Regions from separate parts of the Streptomyces sp. WAC07094 genome, predicted to be linked through region 2. Evidence: riboswitches for the same ligand, from Rfam matches in the RefSeq annotation. Region 2 holds a riboswitch; each other region holds the start of a gene.
The links. A riboswitch is a leader RNA that binds a small molecule or an ion and turns the genes downstream of it on or off. The one in region 2 is predicted to bind thiamine pyrophosphate.

Region 1: it holds a riboswitch for thiamine pyrophosphate, as region 2 does, so the genes downstream of both, thiO (glycine oxidase ThiO) here and RCR19_RS10930 (thiamine ABC transporter substrate-binding protein) in region 2, are expected to answer to the same signal.
Region 3: it holds a riboswitch for thiamine pyrophosphate, as region 2 does, so the genes downstream of both, thiC (phosphomethylpyrimidine synthase ThiC) here and RCR19_RS10930 (thiamine ABC transporter substrate-binding protein) in region 2, are expected to answer to the same signal.

What each region holds. Positions count from the first base shown of each region.
Region 1 is NZ_JAVMJZ010000001.1:6,116,381-6,123,369, forward strand. Features, by position in the region: gene RCR19_RS27050 (sulfite oxidase-like oxidoreductase) at 1-450, shown strand, start outside; gene RCR19_RS27055 (DUF4396 domain-containing protein) at 467-979, opposite strand; gene RCR19_RS27060 (deoxyribonuclease IV) at 1,062-1,928, opposite strand; gene pknB (Stk1 family PASTA domain-containing Ser/Thr kinase) at 1,996-3,909, opposite strand; gene RCR19_RS27070 (thiazole synthase) at 4,026-4,820, opposite strand; gene thiS (sulfur carrier protein ThiS) at 4,823-5,023, opposite strand; gene thiO (glycine oxidase ThiO) at 5,020-6,183, opposite strand; TPP riboswitch at 6,182-6,293, opposite strand; gene RCR19_RS27085 (hypothetical protein) at 6,345-6,695, shown strand; gene RCR19_RS27090 (FAD-dependent oxidoreductase) at 6,728-6,989, shown strand, end outside.
Region 2 is NZ_JAVMJZ010000001.1:2,510,504-2,517,492, reverse strand. Features, by position in the region: gene RCR19_RS10950 (GntR family transcriptional regulator) at 1-375, shown strand, start outside; gene RCR19_RS10945 (ABC transporter ATP-binding protein) at 353-1,279, shown strand; gene RCR19_RS10940 (hypothetical protein) at 1,276-2,202, shown strand; gene rlmN (23S rRNA (adenine(2503)-C(2))-methyltransferase RlmN) at 2,435-3,541, shown strand; TPP riboswitch at 3,574-3,679, shown strand; gene RCR19_RS10930 (thiamine ABC transporter substrate-binding protein) at 3,764-4,843, shown strand; gene RCR19_RS10925 (iron ABC transporter permease) at 4,900-6,501, shown strand; gene RCR19_RS10920 (ABC transporter ATP-binding protein) at 6,504-6,989, shown strand, end outside.
Region 3 is NZ_JAVMJZ010000001.1:4,233,281-4,240,269, forward strand. Features, by position in the region: gene RCR19_RS18650 (cupin domain-containing protein) at 1-173, shown strand, start outside; gene RCR19_RS18655 (DUF5326 family protein) at 338-550, shown strand; gene RCR19_RS18660 (IclR family transcriptional regulator C-terminal domain-containing protein) at 794-1,636, shown strand; gene RCR19_RS18665 (SsgA family sporulation/cell division regulator) at 1,736-2,173, shown strand; gene RCR19_RS18670 (YibE/F family protein) at 2,432-3,886, opposite strand; TPP riboswitch at 3,958-4,114, shown strand; gene thiC (phosphomethylpyrimidine synthase ThiC) at 4,107-5,909, shown strand; gene RCR19_RS18680 (pyridoxamine 5'-phosphate oxidase family protein) at 6,131-6,760, shown strand.

The sequences.
Region 1 (6,989 bases), 3.6 Mb from region 2:
GAGGAGTTCACGTCGCTCCCGTATGCGACCGTCGTGGCCGATCTGCACTGCGTCACGAAGTTCAGCATGCTCGGGGCGGAATGGGGCGGTGTGCCGGCGCGCACGGTTCTGGAGATCGCGCCGCCCGCGCCCGCGGTCACCCATGTCATGGTCTGGGCGGAATACGGATTCAGCTCCAATCTGCGCCTCGCCGACTTCGCCTCGGACCGCGCGATCTTCGCCACCCACAAGGACGGCGAGCTGCTCACCGCGGAACACGGCTTCCCGCTGCGTCTGATCGTTCCGCATCTGTACGCCTGGAAGGGCCCCAAATGGGTCCGCGGCGTCGAGTACATGACCGCCGACCGGCGCGGCTTCTGGGAGGAGCGCGGCTACCACAACCTCGGCGACCCCTGGAAGGAACAGCGCTACTCCTACCAGGAGGAGCCCGGGGACGGCCCGGAACTCTGACCTGCCGGCTGTCGGATCAGCCGTGGTAGCGGTGCACCACCGCATGGCCCTTTCCGCGGCCGATCATCCACTTGTTGACCGGCGTGGTGAGCACGAAGGCGAGGGCGAGCGAGACCGCCAGCGAGCCCCAGAAGAGCAGATCGCCGAGATGGGCCTCCATCGCGGACGGCCACAGGACGATCACACCGTTGTCGATCACCTCCATCACGGCGATGGAGAGCGTGTCCGCGGCAAGGGCGACGCGGACGGCGGTCCGGAGGTCGACGCCGGCCCCGAGGACGCCGCGCAGGGTGAGCGAGTAGCCGAAGACGAAGGCGAGCACGATCGCGAGGGCCATGGTCGGGCCGTTGCCCCAGCCCGCAGCCGTGCCGATCACCATGCCGAGCACCTCACCGATGGCGCATCCGGTGAGGCAGTGCAGAGTGGCCCGCGCGGCCGCCTGCCAGGTCGCTCTCCCCGTGCCGTGGCCGTGCCGGTGATGGGCCCGAGTGGAGTGCGCTACGTGGTCGGTGTGTGCCTCGTGCTGCATGGCGGCCCCCGATGTCCGGCTGCGTTTCCCGTCGCCACACAGAACCGTATACCCCATGGGGGTATTCCGCAGCCGTTCGCTCTCAGCCGTCCCGCAGCTTCTTCAGGTGCTCCACGTCCGCCGCGTGCCCTTCCTTGCCGCCCGGCGTCTCGATGATCAGAGGCACGCCCTCGGTCGCCGGATGGGTCATCAGGGCGCGGAACGGTTCCTCGCCGATGTGCCCGGCGCCGATGTTCGCGTGGCGGTCCTTGTGGGCGCCGACCAGGTCCATCGAGTCGTTCGCGTGGATCAGCCGGAGCCGTCCCTCGCCCACCGTCTCCACCAGCAGGTCCAGCGTTCGGTGCATCCCGTGCGGCCCGGTCAGGTCGTGCCCGGCCGCGAAGACATGGCAGGTGTCGAGGCACACACCCAGCTTGGGGTGCGCGTCGAGGGCCTCGAAGTACGGCCCGAAGTCCCAGGTCCGCGAGCACAAGGAGGCACCCTGGCCCGCGGTCGACTCCAGCAGAAGGAAGGGGTCGTCGTCGTGTGTGAGCTCGTCCAGCAGTGGGAGCAGGCGCTCGCGCACCTGGGCGAGGGCGACGGCCCGGTCCCGGCCGCCCGTCGCGCTGCCCGTGTGCACGACGACGCCCAGTGCCCCTATCTCCCGGCCCCGGCGCAGCGAGTGCCGCAGTGACTCCACGGACCTCTCGGCCGTCGCCTCGGTGTGCGAGCCGAAGTTGATCAGGTACGGCGCGTGGACGTACGCCGGGATCGACCCGGCGGCGCACGCCGCACGGAACTCCTCGTCCTGCCGCGGATTGCCGGCGGGCGTCGCCCAGCCCCGCGGATTGGCGACGAAGACCTGCACGGTCTCCGCCCCGAGGTCACGCGCGTAGGCCAGTCCCACCGAGTTCAGACCGCCGGCCACGGGGACATGGCCGCCGATGGGATTGCGGGCGGCACCGGACATGCCGAGCGGGCCATGGGAGGGCTGAGTTCTCACCCTTCAAGGGTGTCATGCGTCCCGTGGCGCGCCGTCAGCGGATCTTGATCGTGATCGTCGACCCCTTGGGCGCCTTGTCGCCGCCTTCGACGGACTGGCTCTTGACCGTCTCGCCGAACAGACCCAGCAGCCCCCGGTCCTCCTCGACCTGGAAGCCCGCTTCCTCCAGGGCCCTCCTCGCGTCGTCGACGCCGTCGCCCACCACGTCCGGGACCTCCACCTGCTCGCGGCCCTTGGAGATCGTCAGCGTGACGGTGTCGCCCTCGCCGACCTCCTTGTCCGCGCCCGGCGACTGCTCGGCGACCTGTCCGGCCTCGAACGCCGACATGATCCGGGTGTCCGCGATCTTCACTTCCAGGCCCGCGTCGCGCAGTTGCGCGGTGGCGTCGTCGATGGAGCTGCCCGTGACATCGGGAACCTCCACGGGGCTGCCCTTGCTCACGGTGAGCGCGATCGCCGAGCCGCCGTGGCGTTCGGTGCCCGCCTCCGGATCCGTGCCGATCACGAAGCCCTTGGGCACGTCCTCGCTGAAGGCGCGCGTGACCATGCCCGCGACGAGCCCGTGCTGCGTGAGCTGCTCCTGCGCCTTCTCCAGCCGGACGCCCCTCAGATCCGGTACCCCGACCGTCTCCGGGCCGTCCGAGACGGTCAGCGTGACGGAGTCGTGGGAGCGGATCCGGGCGCCCGTCGCCGGGTCGCTGCTGATCACCGTGCCACGCGTGACCGTGTCGCTGTAGGCGTGCTTGACCTGCTTGACCTCGAGCCCCGCCTGCCCGAGCCGGTCACGGGCCTCTGCCTCGGTCTTCGCCAGCAGCGGGGGGACCTTGGTGAACTGACCGGAGTTGATGTACCAGACGCCGGTGCCCACGCCGAACAGCACCAGCACGGCGAGAACAACCGCGAACACCCCGCGCCTGGGGCGCCCGCGGCGGGCGGCGGGTGGCCCGGGCGGAGGCATCTCGAGCCGGCTCGTGCGGTTGATCACCGCCGTCCGGGCCTCGGCGTCCGGCGCGACGGGAGTGCGCGGTACGACGCTCGTGCGGTCCTGGGCGTTGTCGTGCTCCTGAGTGATCGCCTGCGGGGGCACCGCCTCCAGCTGCTCGGCGGTGAGCGCGCCGCGCGCCTCGCGGGCCTGTCCGAGCAGGGCCACCGCGTCGCCCGGTCGCAGCCGGGGGTCGCGCGCGGTCGCCGAGGCGACCAGATCGTCGAGTTCGACGGACAGACCGGGAACGGCGGCCGACGGCGGCGGCACGTCCTCGTTGAGGTGCTGGTAGAGCACCTGGGCGGGGGAGTCCCCGTAGTGGGGCTTGCCGCCGGTGAGCATTTCGTAGAGGACGACCCCGCATGCGTACACGTCGACCCGGGGGTCGGCCGTGCCGTGCTCGATCTGCTCCGGGGCCAGATAGGAGACCGTGCCGAGGACGGCGCCCGTCGTGCTGGTGACGGTGTTCACGGCCCGTACGAGCCCGAAGTCGGCCACCTTGACCCGGCCGTCGTCCCCTATGAGGACGTTCTCCGGCTTCATGTCGCGATGCACGAATCCGGCGCGGTGGGCGGCGCCCAGGGCGGCGAGCACCGGCTCGAGGATGTCCAGGGCGGCGCGCGGTTGCAGCGCCCCGCGCTCGCGCAGCACGTCGCGCAGGGTGCAGCCGGCGACGTACTCCATGGCCAGATAGACGTAGGAGCCGTCGGCGCCCTGGTCGAAGACCTGCACCACGTTCGGGTGCGCGAGGCGCGCGACTGACTTGGCCTCGCGTATGAAGCGCTCGACGAACGAGCCGTCGGCGGCCAGCGCCGGATGCATCACCTTCAGTGCCAGGACGCGGTCGAGGCGGGTGTCCACGGCCCGGTAGACCGTGGCCATCCCGCCGACCGCGATACGGGCGTCGATGCGGTAGCGGCCGTCGAGCACATGCCCGACGAGAGGGTCGTGAAGGGTCGTATCCACGCAGGTGAGTCTACGAGGGCATAACGACCCGCCCGACGGATACGGCCGAGCCGGGGTGCGACTGCAGCCGACCTGTGACGCTCGCCGCACCTGTACGGGGCCGTGTGCGCCGGTCCTCAGAAGGCAGGCCGCTCCGGGTCCAGACGGGCGACGCCCTCCGTGGGGGACGACGCCTGAGCGAAGTGCCGACGGGGGATGCGGCCCGCCCTGAGCGCGAGCCGCCCCGCGTCCACCGCGTGCCGCATCGCTTCCGCCATCAGCACCGGTTCCTGGGCCCGGGTGACCGCCGTGGCGAGCATCACACCCGCGCACCCCAGCTCCATCGCGAACGCCACGTCCGACGCCGTACCCGCTCCCGCGTCCAGGACGACCGGCACACGCGCCTGCTCCACGATCAGCTGGAAGTTGTGCGGGTTGCGGATGCCGAGCCCGGAGCCGATCGGCGAGCCCAGCGGCATGATCGCCGCGCAGCCGACGTCCTCCAGCTTCCGGGCGAGGACGGGGTCGTCGTTCGTGTACGGCAGCACCGTGAAACCGTCGTCGACCAGTGTCTCCGCCGCGTCCAGCAGCTCGATGGGGTCGGGCAGCAGGGTCCGCTCGTCGGCGATGACCTCCAGCTTGACGAGGTCCGTGCCGAGCGCCTCACGGGCGAGACGGGCGGTGAGCACGGCCTCGCCCGCGGTGAAGCACCCCGCGGTGTTGGGCAGCACCCGGATGTCCAGCTTCTCGAGCACGGAGAGGACCGATCCGTGCACCGAGGCGTCGACGCGCCGCATGGCGACCGTCGTCAGCTCCGTGCCGGACGCCACCAGTGCCCGTTCGAGCACATCCAGGCTCGGCGCACCGCCGGTGCCCATGATCAGCCGGGACGAGTAGGTCGTACCACCGAGGACGAAGGGGTCGTCGGCCATGGTCAGCCTCCTTGGACGGCGGTGAGGATCTCGACACGGTCCCCCTCGCAGAGGTGCGTCGAGGGCCACTGCGTGCGCGGGACGACGGTTTCGTTGAGGGCGGCGGCCACGCCCGAGGGGGCCGTGGTCAGGATCCGGACCACGGCGTCGAGCGCGGTGTCGGGGGCGATGCGGTGGGGCTCGCCGTTGACCGAGATGTTCATGCGGGCTGCTCCGTGAGTGCCGCGGCGAACCGCGTGGGGGTGAAGGGGCGGGCTTCGTCGGGAAGCTCGCCCGTGGTCAGGACGTGGGCCATGACGTCGCCGGTGACGGGGGTGAGCAGGACGCCGTTGCGGTAGTGCCCGGTGGCCAGCAGCAGGCCGTCCAGCTTCGTGGGCCCGAGCAGCGGCGCGTTGTCCGGGGAGCCCGGGCGCAGACCGGCACGGGTCTCGGTGAGCGGCAGTTCGGTGATGCCGGGGACCAGCTCGTGCGCGTCCCGCAGCAACTCGTAGACACCGCCCGCGGTGACCGCCGTGTTCCAGCCGAGCTCCTCGCTGGTGGCGCCGACGACCAGCTCCCCGTTCTCGCGCGGGACCAGGTAGACATGGCTGCCGCGGACGACGGCACGCACGGTACGGCTCAGGAACGGCGCGTACCGCTCGGGCACGGTCAGCCGCAGCACCTGGCCCTTCACCGGCCGCACGGGAGGCAGGACCTCGTCCGGGACGCCCGCGAGCCGTCCGCTCAGGCTGCCGGCGGCCAGGACCACCTGCCCGGCGGCGAGGTCGTCGCCGTCGGCGGTCCGGACGCCTGCGGCACGGTCGCGCGCCACCGTCAGCCGTTCGGCCCACGTCCGGTGGAAGACGACCCCGGCCCGCTCGCAGGCGAGGACCAGGGCCGCGGCCAGCCGGCGCGGGTCGATCTGGTGGTCTCCGTCGACCCTCAGACCGCCGCGCACACCGGGCGCGAGCATCGGCTCCAGGCGACGGCACTCGCGTCCGTTCAGCCACTCCGCCGCGAGGCCGGACCGCTGCTGAAGCGCGTGCAGTTCCCGCAGGTGGGCACGGTCGTCGGCGTCCAGCGCCACCGCCAGCGTGCCGCACCGGCGGTAGCCGAGGTCCCGGCCGGACGCCTCGGCGAGCTCGTCGGCGAAGTCGGGGTAGCGACGGGCGGACTCGAGGTTCAGGCCGAGCAGCGTCTGCTCCCCGTAGTGCAGTTCGGTGACGGCCGCGAGCATCCCGGCGGCCACCTGGGCGGCACCACCGCCCGGCTCGGGATCCACCACGGCGGTGGAGAGCCCGTGCAGGGCCGCCCGCCAGGCGGTCACCAGCCCGATGATTCCGCCCCCGACCACGAGGACGTCGGATGTGGGTGTAGGAGACATGGGCGTCGAGCCCCCTCCCTTCGCCGGCATGACCCGGATCAGGTTCGTACGGTCGGAGGCCGCCAGCCTCCCTCTCAGCCCGGTGCGTCCGGGCTCCCGCGAGTGCTTTACCTTGGCCACCCTATCCGGTGCCGTTTGCCTCAGTAAGGGAGCCTCCGTACATGGTCCCATCGCTCGAAGGACTGACCTTCGCCCCTGTGGCGGACCAGGCACCCGGACAGGTCGGGACCGGCACCCGGTTCACCTACCACGAGCAGGACGGCGGGATCTGGGCCGAATACGCGGGTGGCGACGTCGTACGCGGCCGTTTGGTGGGTACACGAAGCGGTGACCGCCTCGACTTCCGGTACGTCCAGCTCACGCACGACGGGATCACGTCGTCCGGGCACTGCGAGTCCCGGATCGTGGAGCTTCCCGACGGGCGGTTGAGGCTGGAGGAGTCGTGGCAATGGGAGTCGCGAACGGGCGACGGGACGAGCATTGTGGAAGAGGTCACCCGGCACGCACGCTGACTGACGGTTTGTCAGTTGTCTATGGTGATCAGGTGAGCGAGCAGACGCAGGCGCGGAGCGATTCGGCACGGCGGGTCGTCGTCGTGGGCGCGGGCATGGCCGGGGTGCAGACCGCGGTCGCCCTGCGGGAACAGGGCTTCGGGGGCCGGGTGACGCTGATCGGCGCGGAACCCCACCCGCCGTACGACAGACCGCCGTTGTCCAAGGCCGTGCTGCTCGGAAAGGCCGACGGCTCCGCCTTCGACGTCGACTTCGAGGCCCTGGACATCGGGTTGCGGCTGGGCTGCGAAGTGC
Region 2 (6,989 bases):
GTTCCCAGCTACGTGCAGATCGTCCAACAGGTGCAGCAGGCCCTGCGGCTGGGTCTGCTGCAGCCCGGTGACCGGCTGCCCACGGCACGTGCGGTGGTCGAGGCCACCGCGCTCAATCCCAACACCGTGCTCAAGGCGTATCGCGAGCTGGAGTCCCAGGGCCTGGTCGAGTCCCGGCGCAGGCATGGGACGTTCGTGACCGGCACGCTCGGTGCGTCCTCCGCCGACTCGCCCTGGCGTGCCGAACTCGCCGACGTGGCCGCCCGGGCCCGTGCGGCGGGGCTGGAACGTGACGACCTCGCCGCTCTCTTCACCGACGTGCTCGAAGATCTCTATCCATCGAAGGAACCCGATGTCGTATCCCCCCAGGCCTGACGCGGCGCTCGTCGCCGACGGCGTCAGCAAGAGATACCGGCGCAGGGGTCCGGACGTACTCGACGGCTGCACCTTCCACATACCCGCCGGGGTGGTCTGCGCTCTCGTCGGCCCCAACGGCGCGGGCAAGTCCACCTTGCTTGAGCTGGCGGCCGGCGTGCAGCGGACCGACAGGGGATCCCTGGAGGCGTTCGGCGGCCAGGTGTGGGCCGGGCACCCCCGTGTCGCCCATCTCGCCCAGCACCGCCCGCTGTTCCACCGGTTCACCGTCGCCGAGACACTGCGGCTCGGCGCGCGCCTGAACGTCGGAAACTGGGACGCGGAGCTGGCGACGCGCGTCGTGGATCCGGGACGGTTCCACAAGGACGACCGGATCGGCGATCTGTCCGGCGGTGAGCGCACCCGCATCGCGCTGGCCCTCGCCCTGGGCAAGCGCGCCGACCTGCTGCTGCTCGACGAGCCGATGGCGGATCTGGACGTGCTGGCCCGTCAGGAGCTGATGGGTCTGCTCATGGCCCATGTCGCCGACACCGGCACCACGGTGGTGATGTCCTCGCACATCATCTCCGAGCTGGCCGACGCCTGCGATCACCTGCTGCTGCTCGACGAGGGCACCACTCGGCTGTGCGGCGGCATCGACGAGCTCGTCGCCGCCCACGCCGTGGTCACCCTGCCGGGCGGCGCCGACCGGCTGGCCGGCCACACGGTCGTCGAAGCCCGCCCGGCCGGCCGCGGCACCAGCGCGCTGATCCGCCCCGCGGGAGCGCCGGGAGACGACTGGGAGGTCAGGCCGCCCTCGCTGGAGGAGCTGGTCCTGGCCCACCTCGCCGCGCCCGGGGTCCCCGGACTGGCCTTCCCCCCGACCCCGCCGTCCCGCCTGCATGTCAAGGAAACCGCCGCATGAGCGCCACCGCCCCCATCGCCTCCGGAACTTCCGGGATGAAGACGCCCCGGCCCGGGGGCCGTCTGCCGCTGGTGCGGATCGCCGTGCGGCAGTACTGGATTCCCCTGCTGATCCTGCTGGTGCTGGCCGGGCGCACCGCGGCCGTGCTCATCCACCACTACGACGGCTGGGCGGACGCCGTGGCGCTGCGCGACCACGTCGGGAGCCGCGCCTACCACTTCGGGCGTTACGTCGACGACGCCCACAACCAGACGGCGAAACTGCTGAGCGACGGCACCGGCGTCGCCTTCCGGCCGGCGTTGCTCGCAGCGCTGCTGACCGGTGTGCTCACCGCGCGCGAGTGGGAGAGCCGGCGTGTCGTCCTCGTCCTGACCCAGTCCATCGCTCCCCGGCGCTGGTTCACCGCCCGCTGGTCGACGTTGGCGGTGATCATCGCGGCGATGACCGTGCCCTTGGTGGTGGCGTACCGGATCAGCGCCGTGCACGCCCTCCGTCTGGACCTGCTCACCTACGGCTCCGACCGGCAGAACGCGTACTACACCATCGGCCCCGTCACCGTCGCCTACGTCGTGCTCGGCGTCGCGGCCGGCGCCCTGGCCGGCACCCTGCTGCGCCGCGCCTGGCTCGCCCTGGTCGCGGGGCCCGCGCTCGCCTGGCTGGCGGCCGCGGTCCTGGTCCGCTCCCGGGCCGTGCTGCTGCTCGACTTCCCGCTGTTCTCCAAGGTCCACGGCCTGCACCCCGGCGGTGTGCTCGGCCTGCAGTTCTACGACGCTCTGCCGGAGGACTCCTACCTGATCAACTCCCTCGAACCGGGCGACTACTGGGGCTACCAGATCGCGTCCAGCGTGCTCGTCCTCGCGCTCGCCGCCCTGTTCGGCCACGCGGCTCTGCGGGTCGTACGCCACAGAACGGCACAGCGCTGACGCGTACCGCCGGCCCGGTCGGCGCAGTGAGCGACCGGGCCGACGCGATCGCCCGCACCCGCCGGGTCGGGGTCCGGCCCGATGACCGGCGGCCGGCCGAGGAGTGATCGCCGCCGGTCCCTCTCCGGGCCGTCCGGGGCCGCTCAACGGTGACCGAAGCCGACTACTAACGACAGTCGTAGCGAACGACGGCCGCAGGTCACCCGATTGGATCTGCGACACTGATAAAGCCATGCCTAAGCCCGGAGAACTCATTTTCGCCGCGCCGCGCGGAGCCAAGACGCCGCCGCGGCACCTTGCCGACCTCACGCCCACCGAGCGCAAGGAGGCGGTCGCCGCGATCGGTGAGAAGCCGTTCCGCGCCAAACAGCTCTCGCAGCACTACTTCGGCCGGTACGCGCACGACCCCGATCAGTGGACGGACATCCCCGCCTCCGCCCGGGCGGGGTTGCAGGAGGCGCTGCTTCCCGAGCTGATGACCGTCGTACGGCATCTGTCGACCGACGAGGACACGACCCGCAAGACGCTGTGGCGGCTGTTCGACGGCACCCTCGTCGAGTCCGTGCTCATGCGCTATCCCGACCGGGTCACCATGTGCATCAGCTCCCAGGCGGGCTGCGGCATGAACTGCCCCTTCTGTGCGACGGGCCAGGCCGGGCTGGACCGCAACCTGTCCACGGCGGAGATCGTGCACCAGATCGTGGACGGCATGCGGGCGCTGCGCGACGGAGAGATCCCCGGCGGCCCGACGAGGCTGTCCAACATCGTCTTCATGGGCATGGGCGAGCCCCTCGCCAACTACAAGCGCGTCGTCGGCGCCATCCGCGCGCTCACCGACCCCGCCCCTGACGGGCTCGGGCTCTCGCAGCGCGGTATCACCGTGTCGACCGTCGGACTGGTGCCGGCGATCCACCGCTTCGCCGACGAGGGCTTCAAGTGCCGGCTCGCCATCTCCCTGCACGCGCCGGACGACGAACTGCGCGACACCCTGGTACCCGTCAACACCCGGTGGAAGGTGCGCGAGGTCCTCGACGCCGGCTTCGACTACGTCGAGAGGTCCGGCCGCCGGCTGTCCATCGAGTACGCCCTGATCCGGGACATCAACGACCAGGCATGGCGGGGCGACCGTCTCGGCCGGCTGCTCAAGGGCAGGCCCGTCCATGTGAACCTGATCCCGCTGAACCCGACCCCCGGCTCCAAGTGGACCGCATCACGTCCCGAGGACGAGAAGGCCTTCGTCGAGGCGATTGCCGCGCACGGAGTGCCGGTGACCGTCCGGGACACCCGTGGCCAGGAGATCGACGGAGCGTGCGGGCAGCTGGCGGCCGGCGAGCGTTAGGGCGGTAGTCTGGCCCCGGTCAGTACATCTTCATATTCCGACAGGGGAGCGCCACAGCGCTGAGAGTGCGGGAGAGCCCGCAGACCCTCTGAACCTCGCCCAGGTCATTCTGGGTAGGAAGTTCGGTCTTCACTCGAGCTGTTGCGCCCTGCCCGGATCCGAAAGGTCCCGGGCAGGGCCGCGTCTCTTCCTGGACACCCCCAGGAGGAAAATTCAGTGAGCATCACCGGTAAGCGGTTCGCGGCCGCGGTCGTCGGGCTGGGCATGGTCACGTTGTCCGCGTGCGGCTCGTCCGGCTCCGCGAGCGGGAGCGGCGGCGACTCCAGGACCGTGACCCTCGTCAGCCACGACTCGTGGGCCGCCTCCAAGAGCGTCGTCTCGGCCTTCGAGCGGGAGTCCGGTTACAAGGTCAAGGTCCTCAAGGACGGCGACGCCGGGCAGGCCGTCAACAAGGCGATCCTCACCAAGGACAATCCGCAGGGCGACGTCTTCTTCGGCGTCGACAACACCCTGCTGTCGCGGGCACTCGACAACGGGCTGTTCCAGCCGTACGAGGCCAAGGGGCTCGACCAGGTGGAAGCCGGGTTCCAGCTCGACAAGGACAAGCACCGGGTGACCCCGATCGACTACGGCGACATCTGCGTCAACTACGACAAGAAGTACTTCGCCGACCACAAGCTGACCCCGCCGGCCTCCTTCGACGACCTGACGAAGCCCGCGTACAAGAACCTCCTCGTCACCGAGAACGCCTCCACGTCCTCGCCCGGCCTGGGCTTCCTGCTGGGCACGGCCGCCGAGTACGGCGCCACCGGCTGGCCGGACTACTGGAAGAAGCTCGAGGCCAACGGCGTCAAGGTGGTCGACGGCTGGGAGCAGGCGTACGACCAGGAGTTCTCCGGTTCGGCAGGGGGCAGGAAGGCGGGTGGCGACCGGCCGCTCGTCGTGTCGTACGCGTCCTCGCCGCCCGCCGAGGTCGTCTACGCCCAGCCGCGGCCCAAGACGGCGCCGACCGGCGTCGCGACCGGCACCTGCTTCCGTCAGATCGAGTTCGCGGGCGTGCTGAGCAACGCCCGCAACACCAAGGGCGCCAAGGCGTTCGTCGACTTCCTGATCGGCAGGACGTTCCAGGAGGACATGCCGCTCAACATGTTCGTGTACCCGGTGGTCCAGGGCGCGAAGGTGCCGGCCGAGTTCACCGAGTACGGTCCCGCGGCCACGGACCCCGAGACCATGGCCCCGGACCTGATCGCCGCCAACCGTGACCAGTGGGTCAAGTCGTGGACGTCGCTCGTACTGAAGTGAGCGAGGCCGCCGAGACGGCCCCGGGAGCCCGCGGGAGCGCGGCGCGGCTCGGGCTGATGGCCCTGCCCGTCGCGTTCTTCGCGGTCTTCTTCGCCTACCCCGTCGCCGCGATCGTCGCGCGCGGCCTGCACGTCGACGGGACCTGGCGGTTCGGGCGTCTCGCCGACGTGCTCGCCCAGCCCGACATCCGGCATGTGCTGTGGTTCACGACCTGGCAGGCGCTCGCCTCCACCGCCCTCACGCTGCTGGTCGCGCTCCCCGGCGCCTATGTCTTCGCGCGCCTGGACTTCCCCGGCAAGGACGTGCTGCGGGCCGTCGTCACGGTCCCGTTCGTGCTGCCGACCGTCGTCGTCGGCACCGCCTTCCTGGCGCTCGTCGGGCGCGGCGGACTCCTCGACGATCTGTGGGGTCTGCGGCTCGACACGACGGTATGGGCCATTCTGCTGGCCCATGTCTTCTTCAACTACGCGGTCGTGGTGCGCACGGTGGGCGGTCTGTGGGCACAGCTCGATCCGCGCCAGGAGGAGGCGGCCCGGATGCTCGGCGCCTCCCGGCTCGCGGCCTGGCGGAGGGTGACGCTGCCCGCGCTGGGCCCGGCCGTTGCGGCCGCCGCCCTGATGGTGTTCCTGTTCACCTTCACCTCGTTCGGCGTGGTGCAGATCCTCGGCGGCCCCACCTTCTCCACGCTGGAGGTGGAGATCTACCGGCAGACCTCGGAGATCTTCGACCTGTCCACGGCCGCCGTGCTCACGCTGCTCCAGTTCGCGGCGGTGGGAGCGATCCTCGTGCTGCACGCCTGGACCGTGCGCCGCCGGGAGAGCGCACTGCGGCTGGTCGACGCCTCCCTCACGGCGCGCAGGCCGCGCGGCGCGGCGCAGTGGGCGCTGCTCGGCGCGGTTCTCGTCACGGTGGCCGTCCTGCTCGTGCTGCCGCTCGCCGTCCTGGTGCAACGGTCCCTCGACGCGCCCCGGTTCGCGTACTACAGGGCGCTGGCACACGACGACGGCGGCACCTTCCTGGTCGCTCCGATCGACGCCATCGGCAACTCGCTGCGATACGCCGCCGTGGCCACGGTGATCGCCGTGCTGATCGGCTCGCTCGCCGCCGCGGCCCTGGCCCGTCGGGACGCGGGCCGCCTCGTGCGGGCGTTCGACGCCCTGCTCATGCTGCCGCTGGGCGTGTCCGCCGTGACCGTGGGCTTCGGATTCCTGATCACCCTCGACAGGCCGCCACTGGATCTGCGCGGTTCCTGGATCCTGGTGCCGCTCGCACAGGCGCTGGTGGGCGCCCCCTTCGTCGTACGCACGATGCTGCCCGTCCTGCGGGCGGTGGACGAACGGCTGCGGGAGGCCGCGGCCGTGCTCGGGGCGTCGCCGTGGCGGGTGTGGCGGGAGGTCGACCTGCCGATCGTGCGGCGGGCGCTGCTGGTCGCGGCCGGGTTCGCGTTCGCCGTGTCGCTGGGCGAGTTCGGGGCGACGGTGTTCATCGCGCGGCCCGACAATCCGACGCTCCCCGTCGCCGTGGCCCGCCTGCTCGGACGGCCCGGTGATCTCAACTACGGCCAGGCCATGGCCCTCTCGACGATTCTGATGGTGGTGTGCGCGGTGGCGCTGCTGGTCCTGGAGAGGCTGCGGACGGATCGGACGGGGGAGTTCTGACGATGCTCAGGCTTGAGGAGGCGACCGTACGTTTCGCGGGGCGCGCGGCACTCGACCGGGTCGGCCTCGAGGTCGCCGAGCGCGAGATCGTCTGCGTGCTCGGACCGAGCGGAGGCGGCAAGTCGACACTGCTGCGGACCGTGGCGGGGCTTCAACCCCTGGACGGCGGGCGGGTGTTCCTCGAGGGTCGTGATCTGGACGGGACACCCGCGCACCGGCGCGGAGTGGGCCTGATGTTCCAGGACCATCAGCTCTTCCCCCAGCGGGACGTGGGCGGGAACGTCGCCTTCGGACTTCGTATGCAGGGTGCCGCGCGCGGCGAGCAGGAGGCCAGGGTCGCGGAGTTGCTCGGCCTCGTCGGGCTGCACGGTGCCGCGCGCAGGGCCGTCGCCTCGCTCTCCGGAGGGGAGCAGCAGAGGGTCGCGCTCGCCCGTGCCCTCGCGCCCCGGCCCCGGCTGCTGATGCTGGACGAACCGCTGGGACAGCTC
Region 3 (6,989 bases), 1.7 Mb from region 2:
AGGACGAGGTGTACTTCGTGGTCAGCGGCAGGGCTTCGATCACCGTGGGCCTGGAGACCACTCAGGTCGCCCGCGGCAGTGTCGTCTACGTGCCCGCCGGCGTCGCCCACAAGTTCCACCACATCACCGAGGACCTGAGGGTGCTGGTGATGTTCTCTCCGCCCGAGAGCTGAGGGCGGCTTCGGGGTTCCCTAGGGGGACGGTCAGGGGAGGACGAGGGATGCGAGGCGTACTCTCCGCCCCTCGGCGGCCCTAGCATCGAAGACAGAACAGGGACCCGTGAGCAGAGCCCCCGAACTGGACGTGGGGCGACGGGCACAGAGACAAGGACAAGGCGATGCGAGAGATCTTCGCGGGTTTGCCGTGGTGGGTGAAGTGGATCGCGGTGCCGGTCATCGCCCTGGTCGTCTTCGGGGGTGTGATCGCGAGTGTCATCGGCTTCGTCATCGGGCTGCTGTTCAAGCTGCTGGTGTTCGTCGCTCTGGTCGGCGGACTGATCTACGTCGTGCGGAAGTTCATGTCGAGCTCGACGTCGCGCGGAGACTGGTGACGGTCGTGACCGGGCGGGGCGTACGGCGCGGCGGAGCGCCGGCGGACGGGGTGGGCCGGAACAAGCGGCCGGAAACAGCGGGCTGAGGTTCCCTCGGCCGGGGGAAGTTTTCTCGGTGAGGCCGTCGGCAGGGGGTGGCGGACCGTTAAAGTCCGGAGCTCGACGCGCGGCAGGCCTCGCGCGTGGCGCATCCCCTTCCGTGTCCCCGCACGGGAGGCCCTCCTCGCGCTCCGGGAGTGATCCTTGGCCACGGTTGGCACCGCACGCGCAGACTCACCCGCCCCACCCGTCCAGCGGCGCGCCTCACCGGTGGAGGAGCGACTTCCGCCCGGGCAACCGCAATCCACCCTCATCGGGTCCGTGCAGCGGGCGATGCGGTTGCTCGAAGCCGTCGCCGACCGTGAGTACGGCGCCCCGGCCAAGCAGCTGGCGCGCGAGGTCGGTCTCGCGCTGCCCACGGCGTACCACCTGCTGCGCACCCTGACCCACGAAGGCTATCTGCGCCGGGAGAAGGGGCTGTTCTTCCTCGGTGACGCCGCCGAGCGACTGAGCAGCGGTGCAGTCCAGCAGAAACGTCGCAGCGTCATGGACGACGCACTCGCACAATGGCGTGATTCGATCGGTGCCCCTGTTTACTACGCGGTCTATCGCGAGGGCGAGATCCAGGTCCTCAGCGTGGCCGACAGCCCGGGCACTCCGGCGGTCGCGGAATGGGCCGACTTCCGGGAGACCGGGCACGCACACGCGATCGGTCAATGCCTCCTGTCGCAGCTCGACGAGGAGGCCCGGCGGGACCACATCGATCGCTATCCTGTGCGATCGATCACCCCCTACACGGTGCGCGACGAGCACATTCTTCTGCGGCGGCTCGACCGCATCGGACGGATGGAACCCGTCCTCGAGCGTCAGGAGTACGCACTGGGTACCGTCTGTGCCGCGGTGCCCATCACCGCTGGTGCGACGGCTGCGACGGTGGCCATCTCACTGCCCGCCCACCAGGCCGACCGGCTGCTGTCCGCGGCATATCGGTTGCAGGCGGAGGTCGGAAGGCTAGTAGGGACACTCGCCGTCTCTATCAACATCTGAAAACTCACTCCTTGTGATCTGCCATCTACGTTCAGCAAACTTCTGAACGTGTCAGGGGGATCATTCCTGGCCAGTCGACGGCTACTGACGGGGTAGGCGATGCGCGAGTCGGTACAGGCAGAGGTCATGATGAGTTTTCTCGTCTCGGAGGAGCTCTCGTTCCGCATTCCGGTGGAGCTGTGTTACGAGACCTGCGATCCCTATGCCGTACGGCTGACCTTCCACTTGCCCGGTGATGCGCCCGTGACCTGGGCCTTCGGACGCGAGCTGCTGGTCGACGGGGTAGGGCGGCCGTGTGGTGACGGCGACGTGCACATCGCGCCGGCCGAGCCGGACACCTTCGGCGATGTGCTGATCCGGCTCCAGGTGGGCGCCGATCGGGCACTGTTCCGATCGGGTGCGGTGCCGCTCGTGGCGTTTCTCGACCGCACGGACAAGCTGGTGCCGCTCGGGCAGGAGGGCTCGCTCGCCGACTTCGACGCGCATCTGGACGAGGCGCTGGACCGGATCCTGGCGGAGGAGCAGAGCGCCGGCTGAGGCTCTCTACGGCGCTGTAACGGCTCCTCGCGGGTGCTGTGCGTACCTGGAGGCGCCGCGGCGTTTGAGGGCGCTGTAACGGTTCCTCAGGCGTGACAGGGCCATGAGTGGGCGCGTCGACCGGACAGTGAAGTCGGCGGCGGCAGACGGACTTGGCGCGTCTGTGCAGCTGCCTCCACGGTTCGGGGCGGATCACCGTTGTGGCGGACCGCCGTTCCAGGCCGACCGCGGTTCCAGGCGGATGACCGCTCCAGTGGATCACCGCCTCCTGCGGCGTCCCCGTCCCCCGCGTGCCGGGGCCACGTCCGCGGCCATTGCCGTCTGCGGACGGTCGGCCGAGACCATGAGGGCGGCCAGGGCCGTGGTGACCGGCACCGAGGCCACCAGCCCGATCGATCCCACGAGCGTCCGCACGATCTCCTCGGCGACCAACTCGCTGTTGGCGACCGTCACCACACCGCTCTGCGCGATCGAGAAGAGCAGCAGCAGGGGCAACGCGGCACCCGCGTAAGCCAGAACGAGGGTGTTCACGACCGATGCGATGTGGTCGCGTCCGATGCGAATGCCCGCGCGGTAGAGGCCGCGCCACCCCACTGAGGGGTTCGCCTCGTGGAGCTCCCAGACCGCCGACGTCTGGGTCACCGTCACATCGTCGAGAACGCCCAGCGAACCGATGATGACGCCGGCGAGCAGCAGACCGCTCATGTCGATGTGCGGGTACAGGCCATGGATCAGACCGGTGTTGTCGTCCGTGTTCCCGGTCAGCGCGGCCCAGTCGATGAACTCCGAGCCCAGCAGACCGATCAGCGACAGCGAGATGAGGGTGCCGAGCACCGCCACCGAGGTGCGGGCCGAAAGACCGTGGCACATGTAGAGGGCGATCAGCATGATGGCGCTCGATCCGACCACCGCCACGAGCAGCGGATTCGAGCCTTGCAGAATCGCCGGCAGGATGAAGAGACTCAGCACCAGGAAACTCACGGCCAGCGCGACGAGCGCCATGACGCCGCGCAACCGTCCCACGACCACCACGGCGACCGCGAAGATGCCGGCGAGCAGGGCCATGGGGAACTTGCGGTTCACATCGGTGACCGAGTACTGCAGGTCCTTGGGCGCGGAGGGCTCATAGGCGACCACGACCTTCTCGCCCTGGTGCAACTGCCGGGACTGGTCGGGCTGGACGATCTCCGTGAACGTACGGCCCTTGTCGTTGCCGGTGTCGACCCGGATCGTCGCCTTCTTGCAGGTACCTCCCGCCTCTTGCTGTGCCGAGGAACCCTCGGCGGTGGAGGTGTCGCCGGTCGGGGTCTCGCCCGAGGCGTTCACGGACTTGCAGTCCACCGCTACGACCGTGGTGACCGTGGCCTGCTGGGTCTGCCGGTCGAAGCCGACACCGGTCCGCTTGTGGTCCGGAACGCCGCCGGGCCACAGCACCACGAGACCGACCACGACCGCCGCGGTGAAGGGAATGAGGATCGCCGCGATGACTCTGCGCAGATGACGTGAGACGGGGGCGGCCGGCCCATGGCTGTGGGAGTGGCCGTGCCCGCCGCCGGACCCGTTGCCGTCCCCAGGCCCGCCTCCATGGCCGCCTCCGTGACCGTCCCCGGGCCCATGACCGCCTCCATGGCCATGGTCGTGCCGGTCGCCCGGACCGCGACCGCGAGGCGGCTCGGAGGGCGGATAGGGGGGCGGGTGCTGCATCGAGGTCACCGACCGATCATTGCAAGATGGCGCGAGGCCTACTGTGCAGGCCGCGGAATTAGACGCTAGCGTGAGAGGACCTTTGCACACGCGGGAGCTCGGAGCACCGGGCTGAGAGGGCGCTGACCTCCGTGGACGCGATGTTTCACGTGGAACATCGTCGAGCGGAAACCGCTGCGTCGACCGCTGAACCTGTTACCGGGTAATGCCGGCGTAGGGAGTAGGTCTCATGACCAACAAGGATGCGCACACGCCTGCCTCCGATCAGCAGCACATGTCCTCGGAGGCCGGAACGTCCATCGGATGGCACAAGGCGTTCGTCGAGGGTTCGCGCCCCGATCTGCGGGTGCCGGTCCGTCAGGTGCATCTCACCAACGGGCAGTCGGTCACGCTGTACGACACCTCCGGCCCGTACACCGATCCGCTTGTGGAGACGGACGTCCGCAGGGGTCTGACGCCGCTGCGAGAGAACTGGATCGTCGCTCGCGGGGACACGGAGGAGTACGCGGGGCGGCCCGTCCGTCCCGAGGACGACGGAATCAAGCACACATCGCCGCGTGGGGGCCTGCGCAACCTCGACGCGGTCTTCCCGGGCCGGCCGCGCCAACCGCGCCGGGGTCGTACCGGCCAGGCGGTCACACAGCTCGCCTATGCGCAGCGGGGCGAGATCACCCCCGAGATGGAGTTCGTGGCGATCCGGGAGAACATGGCGCCCGAGGTCGTACGGGAGGAGATCGCGGCGGGTCGCGCGGTTCTCCCCGCCAACGTCAATCACCCGGAGACCGAGCCGATGATCATCGGCAAGCGGTTCCTGGTGAAGGTGAACGCCAACATCGGCAACTCGGCGGTGACGTCCTCCATCGAGGAGGAGGTCGAGAAGATGACCTGGGCGACCCGTTGGGGCGCCGACACGGTCATGGATCTGTCCACCGGCCGCAACATCCACACCACACGCGAGTGGGTGCTGCGCAACTCCCCCGTGCCGATCGGCACGGTGCCGCTGTACCAGGCCCTTGAGAAGGTCGACGGGAAGGCCGAGGAGCTGACCTGGGAGATCTACAAGGACACGGTCATCGAGCAGGCCGAACAAGGCGTGGACTACATGACGGTACACGCGGGGGTGCGACTGCCGTATGTGCCGCTGACCGCGAACCGGAAGACCGGAATCGTCTCCCGAGGCGGTTCGATCATGGCGGCATGGTGCCTCGCGCACCACAAGGAGTCGTTTCTCTACGAGAACTTCGAGGAACTCTGCGAGATCCTCGCGGCGCACGACGTCACCTACTCGTTGGGCGACGGACTGCGACCGGGTTCGATCGCCGACGCCAACGACGAGGCGCAGTTCGCGGAGTTGCGCACCCTCGGGGAACTCAACCGGATCGCCCGGCGCTTCCATGTGCAGACCATGATCGAGGGCCCGGGACATGTCCCGATGCACAAGATCAAGGAGAACATCGATCTGCAGCAGGAGGTCTGCGACGAGGCCCCGTTCTACACGCTGGGGCCCCTGACGACGGACATCGCGCCCGCGTACGACCACATCACCTCCGGCATCGGTGCGGCGATGATCGCCTGGTGGGGCACGGCCATGCTCTGCTACGTCACGCCCAAGGAGCATCTGGGTCTGCCCAACCGTGACGACGTCAAGACCGGTGTCATCACCTACAAGATCGCCGCTCATGCGGCCGATCTCGCCAAGGGACATCCGGGCGCCCGGACATGGGACGACGCGCTGTCCGACGCGCGCTTCGAGTTCCGCTGGGAGGACCAGTTCAATCTGGCCCTCGATCCGGACACGGCCCGCGCCTTCCACGACGAGACCCTCCCGGCGGAACCGGCCAAGACCGCCCACTTCTGCTCGATGTGCGGACCGAAGTTCTGCTCGATGAAGATCAGCCAGAGCATCACGGAGCGGTTCGGCGGCGCCGCGTCCGAGGGGGCCTCCGCCGAGGAGATCGCCGAGGGGATGCTCCAGAAGTCGAAGGAGTTCGCGGAGAGCGGGAACCGGGTGTATCTGCCGATCGCGGACTGATGTTCCCGGCCGGTGCTCGTGGTCGTCGGTTGATCACGGGCACCGCCCGTCGCGCCCGCTGCTCCCGATTCCCCTACGACCCGGGCGTCTCGCACCTCGCGACGCCTCGGGGAGGATTCCGCAGAAGTCCGAGGAGTTCGGGGTGAGCGGGAACTGCCCGTTCGAGGCGAACTCCTCTACTCTCTGCCACGCGATCACGTGCCGGACGGAGGGGGTGGGTCGTGGTCTCCAAGGATCTCGTCGAGGTGACGTCGCTCGAGCAGTTGGGCGCGCTGCTCGGAGAACCGACGCCGGCGGCGGCGGACAAGGTGCGGAGCAGTCTGCACGAGCTCGACAAGCAGTGGTTGGCGGCGTCGCCGTTCTGCCTGGTGTCGACCTCCGCCGCCGACGGCAGTTGCGACACGTCGCCGAAGGGCGATCCCGCCGGTTTCACCCTGGTTGTCGACGACACGACGATCGCCATACCCGACAGGCCCGGCAACCGGCGCGGCGACGGGTTCCGCAACATACTGACCAATCCGCAGGTCGGGTTGCTGTACCTGGTCCCCGGCCGCAGTGACACCCTGCGCATCAACGGACGGGCGCGCATCCTCCAGGACGCCCCGTTCTTCGAGCAGATGGTCGTGAAGGGGAATCGCCCGAAGCTGGCCCTGCTGATCGAGGTCGACGAGGTCTTCTACCACTGCCCGAAGGCCGTGTTGCGGGCCGGGCTCTGGAAGGCGGACAGCTGGAACCCGGACGCGGCCCCGCCGCGCTCTCTGATCGCCAAGACCCTGGAGCGCCGTCCGGAGAGCCTGGAGGAACTCGAACGGCACTACGGCCCGCAGTACGGCCAGCGCCTGTACGGCTGATCTCCGTCACCGGTTCGGTGACACGGCCGCCGGAACCCGGTGAGCGCCGTCCGAAGCAGATTCCCGGCGGCGCTCGTCGGCAGCGGACTCTCCGGTGCTCTGCGCGGTCTCCAAAGGTTTCCACGGGTCTCGGCGAGACGATGGCTCCTCCCCGGCCGTCGAAGCGGCGTGAGCCCGTGGACGTCGTGCCGGGGTCCTCGACCCGGGACACCGGCACCCGGCGGCACCC